Regions from separate parts of the Fulverythrobacter fulvus genome, predicted to be linked through region 2. Evidence: predicted binding sites of a transcription regulator. Region 2 holds the regulator's gene; each other region holds the start of a gene.

Region 1 (5,699 bases), on a different contig from region 2:
AGCAGCATGTAACTGTCCCGCTCGCCATAATCCTGCGCGAAATACCAGGGCATGGTGAAGCCGCCCTGCCGATTGACCGCGCAACCCAGCGGCAGGAGGTGCTCCAGCGCTTCCCACAGCCGGTAATCGGGATCGTCGAGCCGCCGGCGAAGCTCGGCCCTGCCCGCGCCTCCGCCGAAATCGAGCACCACGTCCGGAGCGGCCAGTGCCGCAAGCGCATCGGCATCGCGCTTCACCACCGCATCGGCCAGCCTGAGCCGGAATTCCTCCGCCGCACCGATCCCGCCGCACTGGTCCTGCGGGGCATAGGCCCCTTTCTGGCGGGGCGTAATCAACGAGGTGAGCAAAGTTTGCGCCGCATCCGACCCGGCCTGTGCGCTCTGCGCCGCTTTCGGCGCTGCCTCCGCCTTTTCGGACTTGCCGCAGGCGGCGAGCAGGCCGGTCAGGAGCAGCAGGGCGGCGGGGCGCAGCATTCCGGGCATTCGCGTCATTCCTCCTGTATGGCGGCCTCCCCGGCCTCCACAATGTCCGTGCCTTCCGCATCGGCCGCGACATAGCGAGGAGCCGCTTCGACCAGCGGCACGTCCTCGATCTCGCGCTTGCCGATCTCCACGCCCTTGTCCTTGAGACGGCGACCGGCGGACAAGACATTGCGCTCAAAGCTTCCCACAAACTTGTTGTAATTGCTTACCGCGCTGTCCAGACCTGACCCAACCCGCTTGAGATGCTCGGCTGCCACAGCCAGCCGGTCATAGAGTTCCGTGCCCATCCGGCCGATTTCCATAGCCTCGCGCGCCAGAGCGTCCTGCCGCCAGACCTGTGCCACCGTGCGCGCAATCGCCACCAGATTGGTGGGAGTTGCCAGCAGCACCTTGTTGCGAAAGGCGAAGTCCCACAATTCGGGGTCCTGCTCCAATGCGGCGGCCACGAAATGCTCGCCCGGCACGAACATCACCACGTAATCGGGCGCATCCTCGAACTGGCTCTGATAGCTCTTGGCACCGAGTTGCTGGACGTGGTTCTTCATGGCCCGCGCATGGGCGGCCAGCGCCAAATCGCGCCCTTCCTCCGTATCCGCCTCGAACGCCTCCTGATAGGCATTGAGCGAGACCTTGGCGTCGATCACCAGCTTCTTCTGGCCCGGCACATTCACGATCGCATCCGGCCGCAAGCGCCCGTCTTCCGTATTCACCGAATGCTCGGTGACGAAATCGGTGTGTTCGGAAAGGCCGCATTGCTCCAGCACATTGCGCAATTGCTGCTCGCCCCAGCGCCCGCGTGCCTTGGGGGCATTGCGCAGCGAATTGCCGAGCCGGGCAGCTTCTTGCCGCACCTGTTCCTGCCCTTCGCGCATCGACTGGATCAGTCCGGTAAGCTGGCCGAACGCGTCCACGCGCTTCGCTTCCAGCGTGGCGACCTGCTCCTCGTAACTCTTGAGCTTCTGGCCCACGGGTTCGAGCAAGGCGCGTATCTTCTGCTCGCCATTTTCCTCCGACTGGCGGAAACGCTCTTCCGCGCGCCTCAGGAACGCTTCCTGGGCCTCGCCCAGCACCTTGCTGCCGGCGTTCTGGAACTCCTTGAGCATATCCTCGCGCGCCTGGAGCAGCAGACGCTTCTGCTCTTCAAAGCCAGCCTCCCGCGCCTTGAGCACAGTGAGTTCCTCGCGCGCCCGGTCAAGCTGGCCCGCCAGCGTGTCAGCACGTGCCGCCCGCTCGCTCATCGTCGCGAGTTCCGGCGCCATCCGGGCGAGCTTTTCCGAAAGCTCCCGCCCTGCCGCTTCCGCTGCATCGAGCCGCCTCTTCAGTTCCGCTGCGGGTCGACCGCCGAAGAACCAGCCCAGACCCAGCCCGAAGGCAAGAGCCACAAGTGCAGCAATAACAAGGAACAGCGCGTCCATCCGACCAGCCTGAAATGAGAACGAAATGGGAACTTACCCAAGCCTGTCTGATGGCACAAGGCCCCCACCGCAACGATCCACCGCCGATTGCCACGAGAAGGCAAGAATCCGTCCCAAGAATCACCCTTGAGGATTCGCACAGGAAAATTGTATGAGCCGCTTACAAATTTCAGAATCACGAAATCTTCGTGAGTGCGAAATGGCGGATGGCCGGGCTCGCGCCTTGCCAGACGTACCCGGAAGTTCGAACTGCCCTTAAGACAACAAGGACGAGAAGCGATGCCTACTGATATCGAAATCGCACGCCAGGCCACGCTGGCCCCGATCACCGAAGTCGCCAAGAAGGCCGGCGTTCCCGATGAGGCGCTGATCCCTTACGGCAAGTACAAGGCCAAGATCGACCGTGACCTGCTGCCCCCCGCGCTGGCTCCGGGCAAGCTGATCCTCGTTACCGCCATCAACCCGACCCCGGCCGGCGAAGGCAAGACCACCACTTCGGTCGGTCTGTCGGACGCCCTGCACCGCATCGGCAAGAAGACCCTGCTCTGCCTGCGCGAACCCTCGCTGGGTCCGTGCTTCGGCGTGAAGGGTGGCGGCGCCGGCGGCGGCAAGAGCCAGGTCATGCCGATGGATGAAATCAACCTGCACTTCACGGGTGACTTCCACGCCATCACTTCGGCCCACAACCTGCTGTCGGCCATGATCGACAACCACATCTACTGGGGCAACGAACAGAACATCGACCTGCGCCGCGTGACCTGGCGCCGCGTTCTGGACATGAACGATCGCGCCCTGCGCCAGATCGTCGGCCCGCTGGGCGGCGTTTCGAACGGCTATCCGCGCGAAACCGGCTTCGACATCACCGTCGCTTCCGAAATCATGGCCATCCTGTGCCTCGCTTCGGACCTCAAGGACCTGCAGAAGCGCCTGGGCGACATCATCATCGGCTATCGCCGCGACAAGACCCCGGTCTTCTGCCGCGACGTGAAGGCCGACAGCTCGATGACCGTTCTGCTCAAGGACGCCATCCTGCCGAACCTGGTGCAGACGCTGGAAAACAACCCGGCCTTCCTGCACGGCGGCCCCTTCGCCAACATCGCCCATGGCTGTAACTCGGTGATCGCCACCAAGACCGCGCTGGTCATGGCCGATTACGTGGTGACCGAAGCCGGCTTCGGTGCCGACCTCGGCGCCGAGAAGTTCATGGACATCAAGTGCCGCCTCGCCGGCCTGAAGCCCGATGCCGTGGTGCTGGTCGCCACCGTGCGCGCGCTCAAGATGAATGGCGGCGTTTCCAAGGCCGACCTGACCAAGGGCGAGAACGTGGAAGCCGTGCGCAAGGGTTCGGTGAACCTGAAGCGTCACATCGAAAACGTGAAGAAGTTCGGCATCACGCCGACCATCGCGATCAACCACTTCTACCTCGATACCGATGCCGAACTGGCCGTGATCAAGGAAATGGCTGAAAGCTTCGGCGCCGAAGCCGTGATCTGCAAGCACTGGGCCGATGGTGGCGCGGGTGCGGAAGAACTGGCACACATCGTTGCTGCCAAGGCCGATGCCGGTGCGCCGGACTGGGCCCCGCTCTATCCCGACGAAATGCCGCTGGCCGAGAAGATCGAAACGGTCTGCAAGGAAATCTACCGCGCAGAAACCGTCACGATGTCGCCTGCGGTGAAGAGCCAGCTCAAGCAGTGGGAAGAAATGGGCTACGGCAACTTCCCCGTCTGCATGGCGAAGACGCAGTACAGCTTCTCGACCGATCCGACGCAGCTGGGCGCGCCCGAAGGCTTCGACGTAACGATCCGCGAAGTGCGCATTTCGGCCGGTGCCGGCTTCATTGTCGCCATTGCCGGCGACATCATGACCATGCCGGGCCTGCCCAAGGTTCCCTCGGCCGAGGCGATCTACCTCGACGAGAACGGCCAGATCGAAGGCCTGTTCTAAGCAACAGGTCCAGACGGACAAAGGAAAGGCCGCCCCTCACCGGGCGGCCTTTTCGTTTGGGCGTCGTCAGCGCCGGACTATGAAAGCGCGGGCCGCTTTTCCAGCAGAGCCGCAAGGCGGCGGATCGCCCAGGCGATGCGCTCGTAAGTGCTGGTGATCGCCAATATCTGGCTGCGTTCTTCCGGTGTGTGATGATGCGAGGCAGCGAGATAGGCCTTGCGCATCGCCTCCATCCGCTCCCCGCAATCGCGCGTCTTTTCCTCGATCAGGGGGAAGTCCGCCGGGTTGCTCGTCTTCATTGCATCGTCCGCCAGATCGAGCAGGGCATCGAGTTCTGCCAGAATGCGCGCGCGCATGTCATGCAGATGCGGATCGAGCACATGGGCGGCCTGCCACAATTCGAAACAGGCTTCGTCGAGCGTGTGGAGCAGATGTTGGCGCTTCTGCTGGCCCAGCAGCCATTCGGTATCCTCGCCCGACATTTCGCGCGCCATGAGATCGACCTGCACCCGCTCGATCACGCCGGAGACGAGATCGAAGGCTTCGCGATATTCCTCGGGGCTCGGTCCTTCCTCGTCCTCTCCCCGCAAGGCCGCGCCATAGGCAGGCAGGCGCTCGAACAGGCGCAATTGCTCCATCTCCGCCAGCAGCAGCACCGTATGCGGGCTCTCCGCACCGTCATTGTGGAGGTATTTCGGTTGCCCCAGTTCCTCGGCCGGGAGCGGCGGCGACAGGCGGGCGCACAGGTGGAGGTAAGGTCCTGCCAGCAGATTGAGCAGCAGCGGCGCCAACGCGTTCACGGCAATGGCGATACCCACTGCCAATGTGCCGGAATCCGCCCCACTCACGGCTCCCAGCCATGCAAGCCCTGCCCCACCCGCGAGCAGGCGGTCAGCCCCATAGGCGATGAGGAACAGCGAGACCGAAACGGCATTGTAGAGAATCTCAGCCAGCACCACCTGCCGCGCCTGGCCGTGGAAATTGAAGCCGGTGAACCAGGTGATGAGGCTCGACCCGGCATGGGCGCCGAACACCAGCATCAGCGTCTCGTCCGCACCGAAGATGCCCTGCTTGGCCATGGCGACGGCAATCAGCATGATCGCCATGTGCGACTGGGCGACGAAGGTCAGCACCAGTCCGAACAGGAAGGCCAGCGGCAGCGAGGCCTGAATGAATGTGATCGCGTCGGAGAACAGGCCCTGCTCGGTCAGCAGCAGGGCCGCCTGGCTCATCATCCTGAGGCCGAAGAGCATCAGGGCAAGACCGAAGATGGCCGACGCTCCTTTCAGCAGCGGCTTCGGCCGTTCGAAGGCGATGGCCGCGCCGGACAGGGCGAGCACGAACAGGGCCAGCAGGTGGATCGGAAAGACCGCCGCGATCACCACCAGTGTGCAGCCCAGATTCGACCACAGGGCCACGGGCAGTGCCCGGCGCGGCTCCAGCACCCCGGCATGGACGAAGCTGGCCATGATGAACGAGGTGGTCCGCCCGCTCTGCGACACGAAGCCCAGCGCCGTGCCCGCCGCCATGGCGGAAAGCGGCCGCCGCGTAACTCGCGTGATCGCCCCGCGCAGGCGGGACCCGGCAATCGCGCCCAGATTGCGCGTGACCATCTTGATACCGAAGAACAGGATGCCCAAGCCCGCGAGCGAGTTCATGAACAATTCGATCGCGCTCATCGGGCCCCCTGGCAATTACTGCGAGAGGCTTTCTTGCCGCGATGTGTGACGGTTGCGTGACCGTTACGTGAGCATAGACCGGATATGACAAGGGCCGCCCGTGAGGAGGCGCCCCTTTCGCTGTGACTCAATCCTCGCGATAGAGCGGCGGAAGGTTCCACATCCCCGCGTAATAC
Region 2 (5,699 bases):
CCGTGGCGCTTGGAGAGCTTCGCCCCGTCCTGGCCGTGGATCAGCGGGATGTGGGCATAATGCGGTTCGGGCCAGCCCATCGCCTTGATGATGGTCAGCTGGCGGAAGGCGTTGTTCAGGTGATCGTCGCCGCGGATGATGTGGGTTACGCCCATGTCGTGGTCGTCCACCACCACCGCGAGCATATAGGTCGGTGTGCCGTCCGAACGAAGCAGGACGAAATCGTCCAGTTCTGCATTCTTCACGGTCACCTTGCCCTGAACGAGATCCTCGATCACCGTCTCCCCGTCACGTGGGGCCTTGATGCGCACCACATAATCCTGACCTTCGGGCCAGGTGAAGGGATCGGCATCGCGCCATTCGCTGTCGATGCGGAAGGGCTTCTTCTCTTCCCGCGCCTTTTCCCGGCGAGCGGCGAGTTCTTCCTGAGTGAGATAGCAGCGATAGGCTGCGCCGCGCGCGATCAGGTCATGCGCCACTTCGGCGTGACGCGCCTCGAACTGCGACTGGTAATAGGTGTGCCCATCGAAATCGAGGCCGAGCCATGCCAGGCCGTCCAGAATGACGTCGATCGCTTCCTGCGTGGAGCGAGCCTTGTCCGTATCCTCGATCCGCAGCAGCGTCTTGCCGCCGTGATGGCGGGCATAGAGCCAGGAGAACAGGCCGGTGCGGGCATTGCCGATGTGAAGGAAACCGGTGGGCGAGGGCGCAAAGCGCGTGACTACCGTGCTGCCGGTTGCCGACGCATTGCCGCTAACGCTTGCCATGACCCACTTGATCCTTTCCATTGTTCTTATGGCAGACAGCCCACCCGTTTCCGTTCCGCTGGAGGAACTGCCTCAGGATGCTGCGATGCAGCAGACGCATTGGCGAATGGAACGGCTCTTGTCCAGCGCAGGAGACAGGATCGACGCATTTTTGGACGCATCCGGATTCGACCGTGGACCTTGGCTTGCAGTGGCATTTTCCGCGGGAATCGGGGCCTGGTTCGTGCTTGGCACCGCCGCGGAATGGCTATTTGCGATGCTGGCGGGGTTCATGGGCGGCATGGCGGCACTGGCCCTGTGGCGCACGGATGACCGGCGCGCCCATTTGCGGATGGCAATATTCGCCATGGGACTCGCATTCTCGCTCGGAGTCGCGGTCGTCTGGGCGAAGTCTTCATTGGTCGGGACGGAGCCGATTGCGCGGCCGGTTGCGGGAGAATTCGACGCCCGCGTGCTCGAACGGATCGAGCAGCCCGCCGAAGGCCGGGTGAGGCTGGTGCTCGCCACGCGCGAGCCGGGAACCGGGCGGGCAATCAAGGTGCGGGTCAATCTCCCGCTGGAAAAGGACGTTACCGGATTGGGGGAGGGCGCCCGGGTCAGGATCAGAGCCCGGCTCATGCCGCCCGCGCCGCCCCTACTGCCGGGCAGTTACGATTTCGCCCGCGCCGCCTGGTTTGACGGGCTGGCGGGGACAGGCAGTGCCCTGTCCTCGCCCGAACTGGTGGAGCCTGCCGCCCGGTCCGGCGGCCTTGGCGCCTTGCAGCGCAGTCTTGCGGATCATGTCCGTTCCCGGCTCGACGGTTCTCCCGGTACCATTGCCGCGGCGCTGGCGAGCGGCGACCGGGGTGCCATCGCGGTCGCGGACGAGGTGGCGATGCGCGATGCCGGGCTCTCCCACCTCCTATCGATCAGCGGGCTGCATGTCAGTGCGGTGATCGCGGCGGCCTATTTCATCGCAATCAGGCTGCTGGCTTTGTGGCCATGGCTGGCGCTGCGCGTACGCCTGCCCGTGGCAGCGGCGGCCATCGCGGCACTGGCGGGGATCGGCTACACCCTGCTGACCGGGGCCGAGGTTCCCACAGTGCGCAGTTGCGTCGGTACGGTGCTGGTATTGCTGGCGCTGGCCCTGGGGCGCGAGCCGCTCTCCTTGCGGCTCATCGCGGTGGCGGCCGCATTCGTGCTGCTGCTCTGGCCGGAAGCGCTGGTGGGGCCGAGCTTCCAGATGAGCTTTGCGGCAGTGATCGCGATCGTCGCGCTGCACGGTGCCGGTCCGGTGCGGGCCTTCCTCGCCCCGCGCGATGAAGGCTGGCCGGTGCTGGCGCTTCGCCGGGGGACGATGCTGCTGCTTACCGGGCTGGTGATCGAATTCGCCCTGATGCCGGTCGTGCTGTTCCATTTCCATCGCGCCGGGCTTTACGGGGCCTTTGCCAATGTCGTCGCGATCCCGCTGACGACTTTCGTTTCCATGCCGCTGATCGCGCTGGGGCTGGCGCTCGACACTGTCGGGCTGGGCGGCCCGGCATGGTGGCTGGCGGGTAAATCGCTCGAGCTTCTGCTGGCGCTGGCCCATTTCACCGCCGATCAGCCGGGCGCAGTGAAGTTGATGCCGCAAATGGGCAAGGGCGCCTTCGCCCTGTTTGTCACAGGCGGGCTCTGGCTCGGGTTGTGGCGCGGGCGAGTGCGGCTCTTTGCGGCAGTGCCGCTGGGACTTGCCTGTTTCCTGCTGGCGATCACGCCGGTGCCGGATGTCCTGATTTCGCGCGACGGGCGGGAAGTCGGCATTTCGGGTGAAGGCGAGCGGCTGCTGGTCCTGCGGGAATCGCGCAGCAGCTTTGCCCGCGAGACTCTTCAGGAAATGGCCGGGACCGAAGGCGAGGTCCAGATATTGACCCAGTGGCACGGAGCCCGCTGCAGCGCGGATTTCTGCGTTGCGACCCTAAACCGGGGTGGGCGCGAGTGGCACTTGCTGCTGGCGCTGAGCAAGGAGCGGATCGACGAGCGTCAACTTGCCGCGGCCTGCGATCTGGCCGACATCGTCGTGGCGGACCGCTATCTGCCGCGATCCTGCCATCCGCGTTGGATCAAGGCGGATCACCGCTCCCTCGACGAGACCGGTGGCCTCGCGATCTATCTCGGCAGGCATGAAGTGAAGACTGTGGCCGAGGGGCAAGGCAATCATGGCTGGTGGAGAAGCAGACAAGCGCGCCGCGACACAGGGCCGGGCGCGCTTGCCACATCGTCTCGATGAATTGCCTCAGTGATACTGGCGCAGCAGGCCCGCCAGCTTGCCCTGCACGATCACTTCATGCGGTTCGTAATATTGCGGATCGTAGGCGGCATTGGCCGGATCGAGGCGAATGCGGCCACCTTCGCGGCGCAGATATTTGAGCGTCGCTTCCTCGTTCCGCACCAGCGCCACCACGATTTCGCCATCGCGGGCATGGTCGGTACGCTTCACCAGCGCGAAGTCGCCATCGAGAATGCCGGCCTCGATCATCGAATCGCCGGACACTTCCAGCGCATAATGATCGCCCGCGCCGAGCAGTGCAGCGGGAACCGGCAATGTGCGGTCGCTTTCCAGCGCCTCGATCGGAACGCCTGCGGCGATCTTGCCGTGAAGCGGAATCTCGATCACGTCATTGGCGGCAAAGGCCGGAGCGCGCGGCGGCGTCGCGATGCGGCTCACCGCATCATTGGCCGGAGCGGCGGGCTTGCTGCCCTTGGCGTTCACATCTTCGGGGTTCTTGAGCACTTCCAGCGCGCGGGCCCGATTGGGCAGGCGGCGGATGAAGCCGCGTTCTTCCAGCGCGGAAATCAGGCGGTGCACTCCGGACTTGGACTTGAGGTCCAGCGCTTCCTTCATTTCCTCGAAACTCGGGGAAATGCCCGATTCTTCCAGACGGGTCTGGATGAACAACAGAAGCTCATGTTGCTTGGCGGTGAGCATCGAAGCGGCCTCCTCAAATGTTCCATTTAGGGAACGAATGCGGAACAACTAGGCAACTTCTTCCTACAAGTCAAGCAACCCCGCCATTTCCGATCCAATAGGCCGGAACAACGCTTCCCTGCGTGGCTGGAGGGGCATTGGCAGGCCGTTCCAGCAGCAATTCGGCAGTGGCCATCGCACGCAGGGCACTCGAGTCCTTTTCGCTGACCGGCACTGCCTCGCCATCCACCAGCAAGGCCCGCACGAATTCCAGCCTTGCCCCGCCTGCCGGCATTTCCCCCGCAAGCCGAAGCGGGATCGGGGCGGGCTGGGGGCGGCGATCCCCGGAAAGGGCTCGCAGCATGGGCAGCAGGAAGAAATAGGCGGTAACGAAGCTGGAAACGGGATTGCCCGGCAGGCCCAGCACGGTCGTGCTGCCCTTGCGGGCCACGAGCAGCGGCTTGCCGGGCTTCATCGCCACGCGCCAGAAGTCGATTTGCGCACCCCATGCTTCGAGCGCCGGGCGGATGAGATCGTGATCGCCGACCGAGGCGCCGCCACTGGTGACGATCAACTCGGCATCGCCTGCCCGATCGAACGCCGCCGCCAGCGCGCCGAGATCGTCGGCAACCGGGCCGATGCGGCGGATTTCGGCGGCGAGCCCCTGTGTCATTGCCGCCAGCATCGCGCCATTGCTGGCGGGTATCTGGTGCGGTGCGCACTTGGCGGGATCGGCGGCCAGTTCGTCGCCGCTGTCGATAATGGCAAGGCGCGGACGGCGGTGGACGCCGAGTGCGCCATTGCCGGAGGAAAGCGCGAGCGCGACCTGTGCCGGGCCGATCCGCGTTCCTGCGGGGAGCAGTTCGTCACCGCCGCGGAAGTCGAAGCCCGCACGGCGAATATGGCGCGCGCGCGGCTCACCCTCGCCATTGAGGCTAAGCCTGTCGCCATCGCGCGCGGCGTTTTCCTGCAGCAGTACGGCATCCGCGCCTGCGGGCATCAGGGCGCCTGTGGAAATGCGGATCGCTTCGCCGGGGGCAATTGTTCCGGGGAAGGGGTGCCCGGCCGCGCTTTCGCCCACCACGCGCCAGGGCCCGGCTTCACCTTCGCGCAGGGCATAGCCATCCATCGCGGAAAGATCGGCGGCAGGCTGGGTTCGCCGGGCAATGAGCGGTGCGGCAAGGCAGCGGCCGAGCGCGGCCTCCACCGGCACATCCTCGGCCGGCAATGCATGGACACTTTCCAGCAGCCGGGCCTGAGCCTCTTTCAGGGGAAGGGGCGGCTTCATCTGCCTAGGCTTCCGGTGCCCGCCATTCGCCCGATTTGCCGCCGCTCTTGGCGAGCAGGCGCACGCCTTCGATCACCATGCCTTTGTCGAACGCCTTGGCCATGTCGTACACGGTCAGCAACGCGATGGAGGTGGCAGTCATGGCTTCCATCTCGATCCCGGTCTTCCCGGTGAGGCTGGCCGTGGCGGTGGCGCGCACGCCATCGTCCTCGAAAGTGAAGTCGACAGTCACGGCATCGAGCGAAAGCGGGTGGCACAGCGGGATCAGTTCGCCCGTCTTCTTGGCGGCCATGATCCCGGCAATGCGGGCCGCGGCGAGCACGTCACCCTTGGGAGCGTCGCCTTCGCGGATCGCATCCAGCGCTTCGGGCGACATGCGGATACGCCCGGTTGCGACTGCCTTGCGAGCCGTTTCCGCCTTGGCGCCGACGTCCACCATCCGGGCCGCGCCCGATTCGTCGAGATGAGTGAGCTTGGTCATCTGGCTACGCGCTTTTCCGCCGAAGTTGACAATGTTGACACTGTGCAGAGTGATCGCTTGCGGCCCTCTGCGACGAGCGGGAAAAGCGGCCGAAATCCCTGTGCGAATGTGCGTTCATTCCATCCCCATGCCAGAGTGAAGGCCTGTAGGACAGAGTGGGATGTTCAGGCGCCCAGCAGGGCCTTCGTCGCCGCAGTCACATCTGCCTGCCGCATCAGGCTTTCGCCCACCAGGAAA
Region 3 (5,699 bases), on a different contig from region 2:
ATCGTCGAATCCCCCCGGTGCCCATGCCTCGATATGTGAAACGGGCGGGCGGCGCGGATGGTTCCGCAGCGCCGCCCGCCCTCTATTCGTTTCGCCGCGTCTAACGGCAGATTCTTACTGGCAGGCGAGACATTCCTCGTAATCGGTCTGGCCGCCGGCGCTGAGTTCGATCTTCGGCGCGTCGGCAGTGTTGTCCGCCTCCACCCCGCCGGCGAAGCCCGCGCGCTGCACGCTCTTGGAGCGCAGGTAATAGAGCGACTTGATGCCCTTCTCCCATGCCTGGAAGTGCAGCATCAGCAGGTCCCACTTGTCGACATCGGCCGGGATGAACAGATTGAGGCTCTGCGCCTGATCGATGAAGGGCGCACGGTCGGCCGCGAATTCCAGCAGCCAGCGCTGGTCGATCTCGAAGCTGGTCTTGTAGACGGCCTTTTCCTCCGGCGAGAGGAAGTCGAGATGCTGGACCGAGCCGCCGCGTTCCAGGATCGTGTTCCACACATTGGTGGAATCCTTGGACTTCGCCTGCAGCAGCTTTTCCAGATAGGGGTTCTTCACCACGAAGCTGCCCGACAGGGTCTTGTGCGTGTAGATATTCGCCGGGATCGGTTCGATGCAGGCGCTGGTGCCGCCGCAGATGATGCTGATCGACGCGGTGGGCGCGATTGCCATCTTGCAGCTGAAGCGTTCCATCACGCCCTGATCAGCCGCGTCCGGGCAAGCGCCGCGTTCTTCGGCCAGCAGCATCGAGGCCTCGTTGGCCTTGGCGCTGATATGCTTGAACATCTTGAGGTTCCACGCCTTCGCCATCGCGCTTTCCATCGCGATGCCCTTCATCTGGAGGAAGGAGTGGAAGCCCATCACGCCCAGGCCGACAGACCGTTCACGCTCGGCGGAATATTTGGCGCGGGCCATCTCGCTGGGCGCGCGGTCGATATAGTCCTGCAGCACGTTGTCGAGGAAGCGCATCACGTCTTCCACGAAGCGCTTGTCGGTGTTCCACTGGTCCCAGGTCTCGAGATTGAGCGAGGAGAGGCAGCACACCGCCGTACGATCGTTGCCGAGGTGGTCCTTGCCAGTGGGCAGGGTGATTTCCGAACACAGGTTGGAGGTGGAAACCTTCAACCCCAGGTCGCGGTGATGCTTGGGCATCATCCGGTTCACCGTATCGGAGAAGACGATATAGGGCTCACCCGTGGCGAGGCGGGTTTCGACCAGCTTCTGGAACAGGCTGCGCGCATCGACCTTGCCGCGCACGGAACCGTCCTTCGGGCTCTTCAGCTCGAATTCCTTGCCGTCCCGCACGGCTTCCATGAAGTCGTCGGTCAGCAGCACGCCGTGGTGCAGGTTCAGCGCCTTGCGGTTGAAGTCCCCCGAGGGTTTGCGGATTTCTAGGAATTCCTCGATTTCCGGGTGCGACACGTCGAGATAGCAGGCCGCCGAGCCGCGACGCAGCGAACCCTGCGAAATGGCCAGCGTCAGACTGTCCATCACGCGCACGAAGGGGATGATGCCGCTGGTCTTGCCGTTGAGGCCCACCGGCTCGCCAATGCCGCGCACCGCACCCCAATAGGTGCCGATGCCGCCGCCGCGCGAGGCGAGCCAGACGTTTTCGTTCCAGGTGCCGACAATGCCTTCGAGGCTGTCCGACACGGAATTGAGATAGCAGCTGATCGGCAAGCCGCGATTGGTGCCGCCGTTCGACAACACGGGCGTCGCCGGCATGAACCACAGGCGCGAGATGTAATCGTACAGGCGCTGGGCGTGATCGGCATCGTCCGCATAGGCATCGGCCACGCGGGCGAACAGGTCCTGGAAATCCTCGCCGGGCAGCAGATAGCGGTCGGTCAGGGTTTCCTTGCCGAAATCGGTCAGCAGCGCATCGCGGCTGGTATCGGTCACCACATCGAAGCGGCGCGGGCGCACGGACTTGGAATCGTCCTTGGGCGCAGCGGCACTCTGGGCGGCAGCCGTCATCGCCTGCGCAAGCGCATCGGCGGCGGCCGTTTCCACCAAAGTCTCGGTGGCTGTATCCTTGCTGTCCATCGTCATTGCCGGGCCATCTGTCTTGCCTTGGTTCTTTCCAGCCTTGGTTTCCTGCTGCGCGCCATCGGCATCCTTGCCGGCCAGCGCGTCCACATCGTCGAGCCCCATCGCAGCTCCGTCCCCAGTCCTGAAATCCATGTACGAGCCCCCGATCTGATCATCCCGGGCATCGGTTTCAATGCCCGTGTTCCGCATTCGTTCGAATCGGCAGCCAAGCGATCAGACTACCAATTCGAGGCCCCGGACAGGGAAAAACTTTTCCCCCGCCTGTCCCCAGCCGAATGGCCGGCGGGCTTCCCTGACCGACCCGATCCGCATTTCTCGGGGGCGATTCGCCTCCCGCTACGGAAACTAGGTCTTGTGGGTACCCCCCGCTGTTCGACCTAGGCATAGTGCTTTTACCGGGAATCAGGCGCAAGGCCTTAAATGGGGGATTCACTATATATGACGCAGTCAAGACTCGGTGTCCTAGCCAGGCAATACAGCGCGACGCGCGGTCAAAGCTGGGCTGGCGAGAGGCGCAAGAGTCAAAATGAATCCGGGCAAAAATTTTGCTGTGAAGTTTTCTCTTTCGGGGCTTTGAATCAATCGAATCGGAGCTGGAAATTTTGCTGCGCAGGAAAGCGCGGAAATGCCCTGTTTCGAAGCCAGGGCCATTCTCGAAGCCGGGGGGAAGAACCGCAGCCATGACCGCACCCGATCCGCATGCCGACTATCTCGCCCGCCAGCCGCAAGAGATTCGCGCCCTTCTGGAAGCGATCCGCGCGGAGGCCGAACGGCGCGTGCCGGATGCGCAGCGCTGCATCGCCTATCAGATGCCCGCCCTGCGCAAGGGGCGAGTGTTCTTCTATTTCGCGGCCTTCCGGAAGCACCTGGGCATCTATCCCCCGGTGCACGAACCCGCCGCCCTGGTGGAGGAACTGGCCCCATGGCGCGGGCCCAAGGGCAACCTCGCCTTCCCGCTGAAAGACCCGCTGCCGCTGGAGCTGATCGGCCGCGTGGCCGAGGCGCTGGCGGGGCAGTATGGGAAGTAAGGAAACGGCGGCGCGTGGCCTTCGACAGGCTCAGGCTGGGCGGTCGTTGTATTTTGCCGCTCTACACATAAGCCGATCACACCACATCCGCTCAGCCTGAGCCTGTCGGAGGCCACGCGCCCACATCACCCGACAGTCCGCGAACCCTGCCGACTAACCGAAAGCCGGGAAACCAACTCCCAATCCCCTGCAATGAGGGCTTCCTTCTTCGCCCTGCTCCAGCCCTTGATCCGGTGCTCTGCCGCGAAGGCACCGTCCCGGCTGGGGAAGCTGTCGGACCAGACGAGTTCGACCGGCAATCTCTTCGCCGTATAACCGCCCAGCGCACCGGTCTGGTGCTGGGTCATACGCAGGTCGAGGTCATCCGTGTGGCCGGCATAATAGCTGCCGTCGTTGCAGCGCAGGAGATATGCGTAGAACGCCATCCACTGGGGCTAACGGTTTCCCGTGGCCTTCGACAAGCTCAGGCTGGGCGGATGTGGAGCGAACTGGCTGCCTAAGGCACCAGCACCGTATCCAGCGCCTCCGGCAGCATGCCCGGATAATCCAGCGTGTAGTGCAGCCCCCGGCTCTCGTGGCGCTTCAAGGCGCTGCGCACGATCAGGTCGGCGCATTGCAGCAGGTTGCGCAGCTCGATGAGGTCCGTGGTCACGCGGAAGTGGCCGTAATAATCCTCGATTTCCTCGTAGAGCAGCTTGATGCGGTGCTGCGCGCGTTCCAGCCTCTTGGTGGTGCGCACGATGCCGACATAGTTCCACATGAACCGCCGGATCTCGGTCCAGTTCTGCTTGATGATCACGGCCTCGTCCGAATCCGTCACGCGGCTTTCGTCCCACGGGCGGACCTGGGGCGGGGCGTCGAAACTGTCCCAGCGGGCGAGAATGTCCTTGGCCGCCGCCTCGCCGAACACGAAGCATTCCAGCAGGCTGTTGGAGGCGAGGCGGTTCGCCCCGTGCAGCCCGCTTTCGCTGCATTCGCCCGCGGCATAGAGGCCGGGCAGGTCCGTGCGGCCCTGAAGGTCCGTCAGGATGCCGCCGCAGGTATAATGCTGCGCGGGCACCACCGGGATCGGCTCCTTCGTCATGTCGATGCCGAGGCCCAGCAGCTTTTCGTGGATGTTCGGGAAATGCTCCCGCACGAATTCGGGCGGCTGGTGGCTGATGTCGAGATGGACGTAATCCAGCCCGAAGCGCTTGATCTCGGAATCGATCGCACGGGCGACCACGTCGCGCGGGGCCAGTTCCAGCCGCTCGGGATCGTAATATTCCATGAAGCGCTTGCCGGTGCGCGGATTGATCAGCCGCCCGCCTTCACCTCGCACTGCCTCGGTAATGAGGAAGTTCTTGACCTCCAGATTGTAGAGGCAGGTCGGGTGGAACTGCATCATCTCCATGTTGGAGACGCGGGCCCCCGCGCGCCAGGCCATGGCGATGCCGTCGCCCGTGGCGCCGCGCGGCGCGGTGGAGAACTGATAGACGCGCCCCGCCCCGCCCGAGGCCATGATGGTCGCCCGCGCCGTGTAGGCTTCCACCCGGTCGGTCTCGGTATTGAGCGCATAGACGCCCCACACCCGGCCCGACCCGGAATAGCGCAGCTCGTTCTTGCCGGTGATCAGTTCGATACAGCTGCGATTGGGCAGCAGAGTGATGTTGGGATGTTCCTCCGCCGCCTTGAGCAGAGCCATCTGCACGGCCCAGCCGGTGGCATCGGCCACATGCACGATCCGGCGATGCGAATGGCCGCCCTCGCGCGTGAGGTGCAGATTGGCCCCTTCGGTGTTGAACGGCACGCCCAGCTCGATCAGCCGGTCGATCGCATGAGGCGCGCTTTCGATCACGAATTCCACCGTCTCGCGCCGGTTGAGCCCGGCCCCGGCGATCATCGTGTCGCGGATATGCTCCTCGAACGTGTCCCCGGCATCGAGCACGGCAGCGATCCCGCCCTGCGCCCAGGCAGTGGAGCCCGAATTGAGCGCGCCCTTGGCCAGCACCAGCACCTTGCAGCGCTCGGCCAGCGTCAGCGCCGCGGTAAGCCCCGCCGCGCCGGAGCCGATGATGAGGACATCCGCCTTGCTCATGCAGCTTCCCGCGAGCTGGTCAGCTGGACGAACACATCCTCAAGGTCCGGTTCCTGCGTGGAGACGTCCACGATGACGAAGCCCTGCGCCTGCACCTGGCCGAGCACTTCGCCGGCAGTGACGCGATCCTTGTCATAGGCGATCTCGATCTCCCGCTCCCCGGTCTTGCGGCATTTGACGAAGGCCGGGTGGCTGGGCAGATCGCCAATGTCGCGATCCAGCGTGAGCAGCAGGATCTTTTCCCGCGTCATTTCCACCAGCTCGCGCGTGGGGCGGTTGGCGATCAGCTGGCCGTGATTGATGATCGCGATCCGGTCGCACAGTTCCTCGGCTTCCTCGAGGTAATGCGTGGTCAGCACCACGGTGACGCCCTGATGGTTCAACTCGCTGACCAGTTCCCACAGCTGGCGGCGCAGTTCCACGTCCACGCCCGCGGTCGGCTCGTCCAGCACGAGGATCGGCGGGGAATGGACCATGGCCTTGGCGATCAGCAGGCGCCGCTTCATCCCGCCCGAGAGCGAGCGGGAATAGGCATTGCGCTTGTC
Region 4 (5,699 bases), 490 kb from region 2:
TGCCGACCGCCGGAAATGGACTGTGCCCGTTCCCGCCAATGGCGAGCGGGTCGTCCGGGTCACTTACGAAACGCGTTACTGAGGCCCGGCATGGCGCGCGCCACCCGCATGATCCTCCTCTCCCCGGCGGGGAGGGGACCGAGGGGAGGGGGAGCGAGGCAAGGCCTCGCGTCCGCTGCTGGCGTGGCGCACCCCCCCCACCCGGCCTCCCCCTTGAGGGGGAGGGGCTGGACAGGGCGCGCCCTGTTCGCAGCCTTGCTGTTCGGCTTGCCTCTGACCCCAGCCACTGCCCGCGATGCCGTGATGGCTTCCACTCCCAGTGCCGTCTCGGTCACCCTCTATCGCGATCCGGATCGCGGGCCGGATGCCCAGATCAATCGCAATTGGCCGCGAGGCTTTGCGATGATCAACGAGACTCGCACCGTAACGCTCCCTCCGGGCGAATCGACCATCCGGTTCGAGGGCGTGGCCGAAGGAATGGTGGCCGTCAGCGCCATCGTCACCGGCCTGCCGGGCGGGACGATCGAGAAGAACCGCAATGCGGACCTGCTCTCCCCCGCCGCCCTGGTGGACGGGACTTTGGGCAACCGGGTCACGATCACTCGCACCAATCCGGCGACGGGCGCGCAGACTGCCGAAAGCGCCGTGGTACGTACCCGCGCAGATGGCGGCCTCGTCCTCCAGACCGCGCAGGGTTATGAGGCAGTGCGCTGCGCCGGCATCCCCGAAAAGCTGACCTTCGACCGTGTGCCCGACGGCCTTTCGGCCCAGCCCGTCTTCAGCATCGATACGCGCGATGCCAGCGGCGGCACCTATCAGGTTCAGTTGACTTACATCGCCTGGGGCTTCGACTGGCAGGCCCATTATGTCGGCACGTTCCAGGATGCGGCACCCTCCGGCAAGGAGAAGCTGCGCCTGCGGAGCTGGCTCACGTTGGTGAACGACAATGGCCAGAGCTTCGAGGATGCCACGCTGCTGGTGGTTGCAGGCAAACTCAATGTGGAGAGCGATTTTCAGGGCCTGTCCGACCCGCCACAAGGGCGCGGGCTGTATCTGACCTGCTATCCGATTGGCAGCACGGCGGCGGGATCGCCTGAACAACTCCCGCAATTCATGCCGATGCAGTCTCCTGCCCCGCCACCACCCGCTTCGATGGCAGACTATGACAATATCGTGGTAACCGGCGCGCGTATGGAAAAGGCGATGGCGTCTCCGGTCGCCATGGTCGCCACCGAGGAAGCTCTCGGCGATCTCAAGCTCTATCGGGTGCCCGAGCGGGTTACCGTCGCCTCGAAGTCGATGAAGCAGGTTGCCTTCCTCGACAAGGACGCGGTCCAGGGCGAGTTGGAATATCGCGCCTCCTGTTCTCCGTGGGACGATTATGACGATCCACGCGCCCTGCGCCGTGTGCTCAAGACGAAGAACGACAAGAAGCACGGATTGGGCGTGGCCCTGCCGATGGGCGGGGTGTCCCTGTTCGAACCGTCCTCGGGCGGCGAATTGCTGGTCGGCGAGGAGAATCTGCGCGATTATGCCGAAGGGCAGGACGTGGAGATTTCGCTGGGCGAGAGCCCCAATGCCTTCGCCCTTTGTGCCCGGCAGACCGAGGCCGAGCCTGGCGATGAGGGCAATCCCTGGCTGCCGACCCGTGCCACGCTGACCAATGCCAATCGCCATCCGATCAAGGCCCGCGTCGAACTGGGCCGCCCGGCGGACTGGGCGGTGCGCAAGAAGGTGAAGGGCATGTCCGTGAAGGACGGCCAGTGGGTGATCGAACGGACGATTCCCGCCGGCACCTCCGTCAACATTGACTGGGAAGTGCGTTCCACCGAGGCGGAGGATAGCTGAAGCGGCAGAAAACAGCGAGTTTCCGGAGTGACGAAAATATTTCGTTCCACTCTTGTTCCATGAGAACAAATGCGATACATCTTCCGTCAGTTGACCTTTCCGGTCTTGGCTCTAGGCACTGACGGAGGCCCCAGATGGCGACGCAACTTAAGCTCGTGGATAAGGATACTATGGACCGTCAGAAGGCGCTGGACGCCGCTCTCGCACAGATCGACCGTGCTTTCGGCAAGGGTTCGGCAATGAAGCTGGGCTCGAAGGAAGCGATGCAGGTGGAAGCCATTTCCACCGGTTCGCTCGGTCTCGATATCGCCCTTGGCGTCGGCGGCCTGCCGCGCGGCCGCGTGATCGAGGTCTATGGGCCGGAAAGCTCGGGCAAGACCACGCTGGCGCTTCACGTCATTGCCGAAGCGCAGAAGTCCGGCGGCACGGCGGCCTTTATCGATGCCGAACATGCGCTCGATCCGGTCTATGCCAAGAAACTGGGCGTCAACATCGATGAACTGATCGTCTCGCAGCCCGACACGGGCGAGCAGGCGCTCGAAATCACCGACACGCTGGTGCGCTCCAATGCGATCGACGTGCTGGTTGTCGATTCGGTTGCCGCTCTGGTTCCCCGGGCCGAAATCGAGGGCGAGATGGGCGATAGCCATGTCGGCCTGCAGGCCCGCCTCATGTCGCAATCCCTGCGCAAGCTCACCGGCTCGATCAGCCGCTCGCGCTGCATGGTGATCTTTATCAACCAGCTGCGCATGAAGATCGGCGTGATGTACGGTAATCCGGAAACCACGACTGGCGGTAACGCCTTGAAATTCTACGCTTCCGTCCGCCTCGATATCCGCCGCACCGGCCAGATCAAGGACCGCGAAGAGATTGTCGGCAACGCCACACGCGTAAAAGTAGTAAAGAACAAGGTCGCTCCGCCGTTCAAGCAGGTGGAATTCGACATCATGTATGGCGAAGGCATTTCCAAGATCGGCGAGATTCTCGATCTCGGCGTGAAGGTCGGCCTCGTCGAGAAATCCGGTTCGTGGTTCAGCTATGACAGCATCCGGATCGGGCAGGGGCGTGAAAACGCCAAGACCTATCTCAAGGAAAATCCCGAGATTTGCGACCGGTTGGAAGCCGCCATTCGCGGCCGGACCGATCAGGTTGCCGAGGAGATGATGACGGGGCCGGACGCGGACTCCGAAGACTGATCCTCAAGAAGCGCCGCCTTGCGCGGTGTTTGCGAGAACGAAGCCGGTGCGAGTTTTCCCTTGACGGGTCTCGCGCCGGCTTTTTCGTGTCGCCGCTTGGCGCGAGGGCGCGGAGGGTCTAGCCTCACGGCTTGTTGGGGCAACGACAAGGTGCGGATGTCATGTCGAGGGTGATGGATTGGGAAGGGGACGCCGGTAGCAACTGGGCCGCCGAATGGCGCCGGACCGATCGCAGTTGGGGTGGCCTGACCGAGCGCCTGTTGCGCGCCACGCGAGATGTCACCTTTGACAGCGTGCTGGATATCGGCTGCGGCGCAGGCGAATTATCGCTCGCCATTGCCCGCGGACGGCCCAATGTCGATGTCATGGGCGTCGATATCTCGCCCCAATTGATCGAAGTCGCTCGCGATCGCGGCCGCAATCTGTCCAATGCCGCCTTCGCCCTGGGCGATGCCTCGCGCTGGGTTCCGCAAGGCGACTTCCGGCCGGAACTGCTGATCTCGCGCCATGGCGTGATGTTCTTCGCCGATCCGATCGCCGCCTTTACCCATATGGCGTCCATTGCCGCGCCAGGGGCAGGGCTGCTGTTCACCTGTTTCCGCTCTCCGGCAGTGAACGAGATATTCACTGCTGTCGCCAGCTTGCTCCCGCCCCCCGAAACCCCGCCCGATCCCGAGGCTCCGGGGCCGATGGCCTTCGCCGATCCCGACCGGGTCAAGCGCATCCTCACCGCTGCAGGCTGGACCGATATCCAGCTCGATCCCTTCGATTTCGCGATGGTAGTCGGTTCCGGGGAAGATCCGGTAAGCGATGCCGTGGCCTATTTCTCGACCATTGGCCCGGTGGCGAGCGCCATGGCGGCCATGACGCAGGACGAGCAGGCCGCCTTTCGCAAGAAGCTGCGCAGTTTTGCCGCCTCGCATGAAGTCGAAGGCATCATTGCCTTCGCCGCGGGGGCATGGGTCGTTACGGCAAAGCGCAAGTAAAAGCCCGCGCCGGCATCCCCGGTCCGGATTTGGCGCAAAAGCGGCATTCATCGATGCATCTCGGGCTTGGCTTTCGCTTTCACAGCCCCTAGTTGCGGGCCATGAACTCGTCGAACGATATCCGCCGCACATTCCTCGATTATTTCGGGGCCAACGGGCATCAGGTCATGCCTTCGGCGCCGCTTGTGCCGTATAACGATCCCACGCTGATGTTCGTCAATGCGGGCATGGTCCCGTTCAAGAACGTCTTTACCGGGCTCGAAACCCCGCCCGCGCCGCGCGCGGCCAGTTCGCAGAAATGCGTGCGCGCCGGGGGCAAGCACAACGATCTGGACAATGTCGGCTATACTGCCCGCCATCTCACCCTGTTCGAGATGCTGGGCAACTTCTCCTTCGGCGACTACTTCAAGGAACGCGCGATCGAACTGGCCTGGAACCTGGTGACGGGCGAGTTCGGGCTGGCGAAGGATCGCCTCTCGGTCACCGTCTATCACACGGATGACGAGGCCTGGAACCTGTGGAAGAAGATCGCCGGCCTGCCGGACGAGCGCATCATCCGCATCGCCACCAAGGATAATTTCTGGGCCATGGGCTCGGACGGTCCCTGCGGCCCCTGTTCGGAAATCTTCTGGGATCACGGCCCTGAAATATGGGGCGGCCCTCCGGGATCGCCCGAGGAAGACGGCGATCGCTTCGTCGAAATCTGGAACCTCGTCTTCATGCAGCACATGCAGGAAGCCGACCAGATCATCGGCGATCTGCCGCGCCCCAGCATCGATACCGGCATGGGGCTGGAGCGTATCTCCACCGTGATGCAGGGCGTCCATTCGGTGTTCGAGACGGATACGTTCCAGGCGCTGATCAACCAGTCGGTCGAACTCACCAAGGTGAAGGCCGAAGGCGATCACACCGCCAGCCACCGCGTGATCGCGGATCATTTGCGCTCCACCAGCTTCCTGATCGCCGATGGCGTGCTGCCTTCGAATGAAGGCCGCGGCTATGTGCTGCGCCGGATCATGCGCCGCGCCATGCGCCACGCGCATCTGCTGGGCGCGGCCGAGCCGCTGATGCACCGCCTGGTGCCCGCACTGGTTACCGAGATGGGCCAGGCCTATCCCGAACTGACCCGCGCCCAGAGCCTGATCGAGGAAACGCTTGAGCGCGAGGAAACCCGTTTCCGCCAGACGCTCGAAAAGGGCTTGCGCCTGCTGGAAGAAGAAACCGGCAATCTGGGCGAAGGGTCGGAGCTTCCGGGCGAGACGGCCTTCAAGCTCTATGACACTTTCGGTTTCCCTTACGATCTGACCGAGGACGCGCTGCGTTCGCGCGGTATCGGCGTGGACAAGGCCGGCTTCGATGCCGCCATGGCCCGCCAGAAAGCCGCTGCCCGCGCCGCATGGAAGGGCTCGGGCGCCGCTGCGGACGAGGAAGTCTGGTTCGACATCGCCGAGCGCGAAGGCGCCAGCGAGTTCACCGGCTATGTCTCGACCAGCGGCGAAGGCCAGGTCGTGGCACTGGTGGCGAACGGCAAGGAAGTTCAGTCTGCCGATGCCGGTACGGAGGTGATCGTCCTCACCAACCAGACGCCCTTCTATGGCGAAAGCGGCGGTCAGGTCGGCGATGCCGGCACGATCACCGGCCCGGGTGGTCTCAACATCGCCATTGCCGA

The links. The regulator LexA, encoded in region 2, represses DNA repair genes until DNA is damaged. The targets are predictions, from matches to a motif close to GTTCCNCNCTTGTTCT.
Region 1: a site for LexA is predicted at 1,915-1,930, ahead of WFP36_RS10465 (DNA recombination protein RmuC). Genes of this name have one in related genera too.
Region 3: a site for LexA is predicted at 2,230-2,245, ahead of WFP36_RS05780 (ribonucleoside-diphosphate reductase subunit alpha). Genes of this name have one in related genera too.
Region 4: a site for LexA is predicted at 1,892-1,907, ahead of recA (recombinase RecA). Genes of this name have one in related genera too.

Annotation. Positions count from the first base shown of each region.
Region 1 covers NZ_JBANRM010000003.1:154,950-160,648, forward strand. The annotation lists gene WFP36_RS10460 (hypothetical protein) at 1-482, opposite strand, end outside; gene WFP36_RS10465 (DNA recombination protein RmuC) at 488-1,897, opposite strand; gene WFP36_RS10470 (formate--tetrahydrofolate ligase) at 2,177-3,844, shown strand; gene WFP36_RS10475 (Na/Pi symporter) at 3,922-5,523, opposite strand; gene WFP36_RS10480 (hypothetical protein) at 5,651-5,699, opposite strand, start outside.
Region 2 covers NZ_JBANRM010000001.1:218,705-224,403, forward strand. The annotation lists gene gltX (glutamate--tRNA ligase) at 1-767, opposite strand, end outside; gene WFP36_RS01035 (ComEC/Rec2 family competence protein) at 796-3,015, shown strand; gene lexA (transcriptional repressor LexA) at 3,022-3,714, opposite strand; gene WFP36_RS01045 (molybdopterin molybdotransferase MoeA) at 3,785-4,981, opposite strand; gene moaC (cyclic pyranopterin monophosphate synthase MoaC) at 4,986-5,462, opposite strand; gene trpC (indole-3-glycerol phosphate synthase TrpC) at 5,627-5,699, opposite strand, start outside.
Region 3 covers NZ_JBANRM010000002.1:4,206-9,904, forward strand. The annotation lists gene WFP36_RS05780 (ribonucleoside-diphosphate reductase subunit alpha) at 115-2,181, opposite strand; gene WFP36_RS05785 (iron chaperone) at 2,730-3,077, shown strand; gene WFP36_RS05790 (GIY-YIG nuclease family protein) at 3,203-3,502, opposite strand; gene nadB (L-aspartate oxidase) at 3,574-5,154, opposite strand; gene WFP36_RS05800 (ABC transporter ATP-binding protein) at 5,151-5,699, opposite strand, start outside.
Region 4 covers NZ_JBANRM010000001.1:713,259-718,957, reverse strand. The annotation lists gene WFP36_RS03405 (DUF4139 domain-containing protein) at 1-82, shown strand, start outside; gene WFP36_RS03400 (DUF4139 domain-containing protein) at 304-1,848, shown strand; gene recA (recombinase RecA) at 1,983-3,044, shown strand; gene WFP36_RS03390 (class I SAM-dependent methyltransferase) at 3,206-4,030, shown strand; gene alaS (alanine--tRNA ligase) at 4,132-5,699, shown strand, end outside.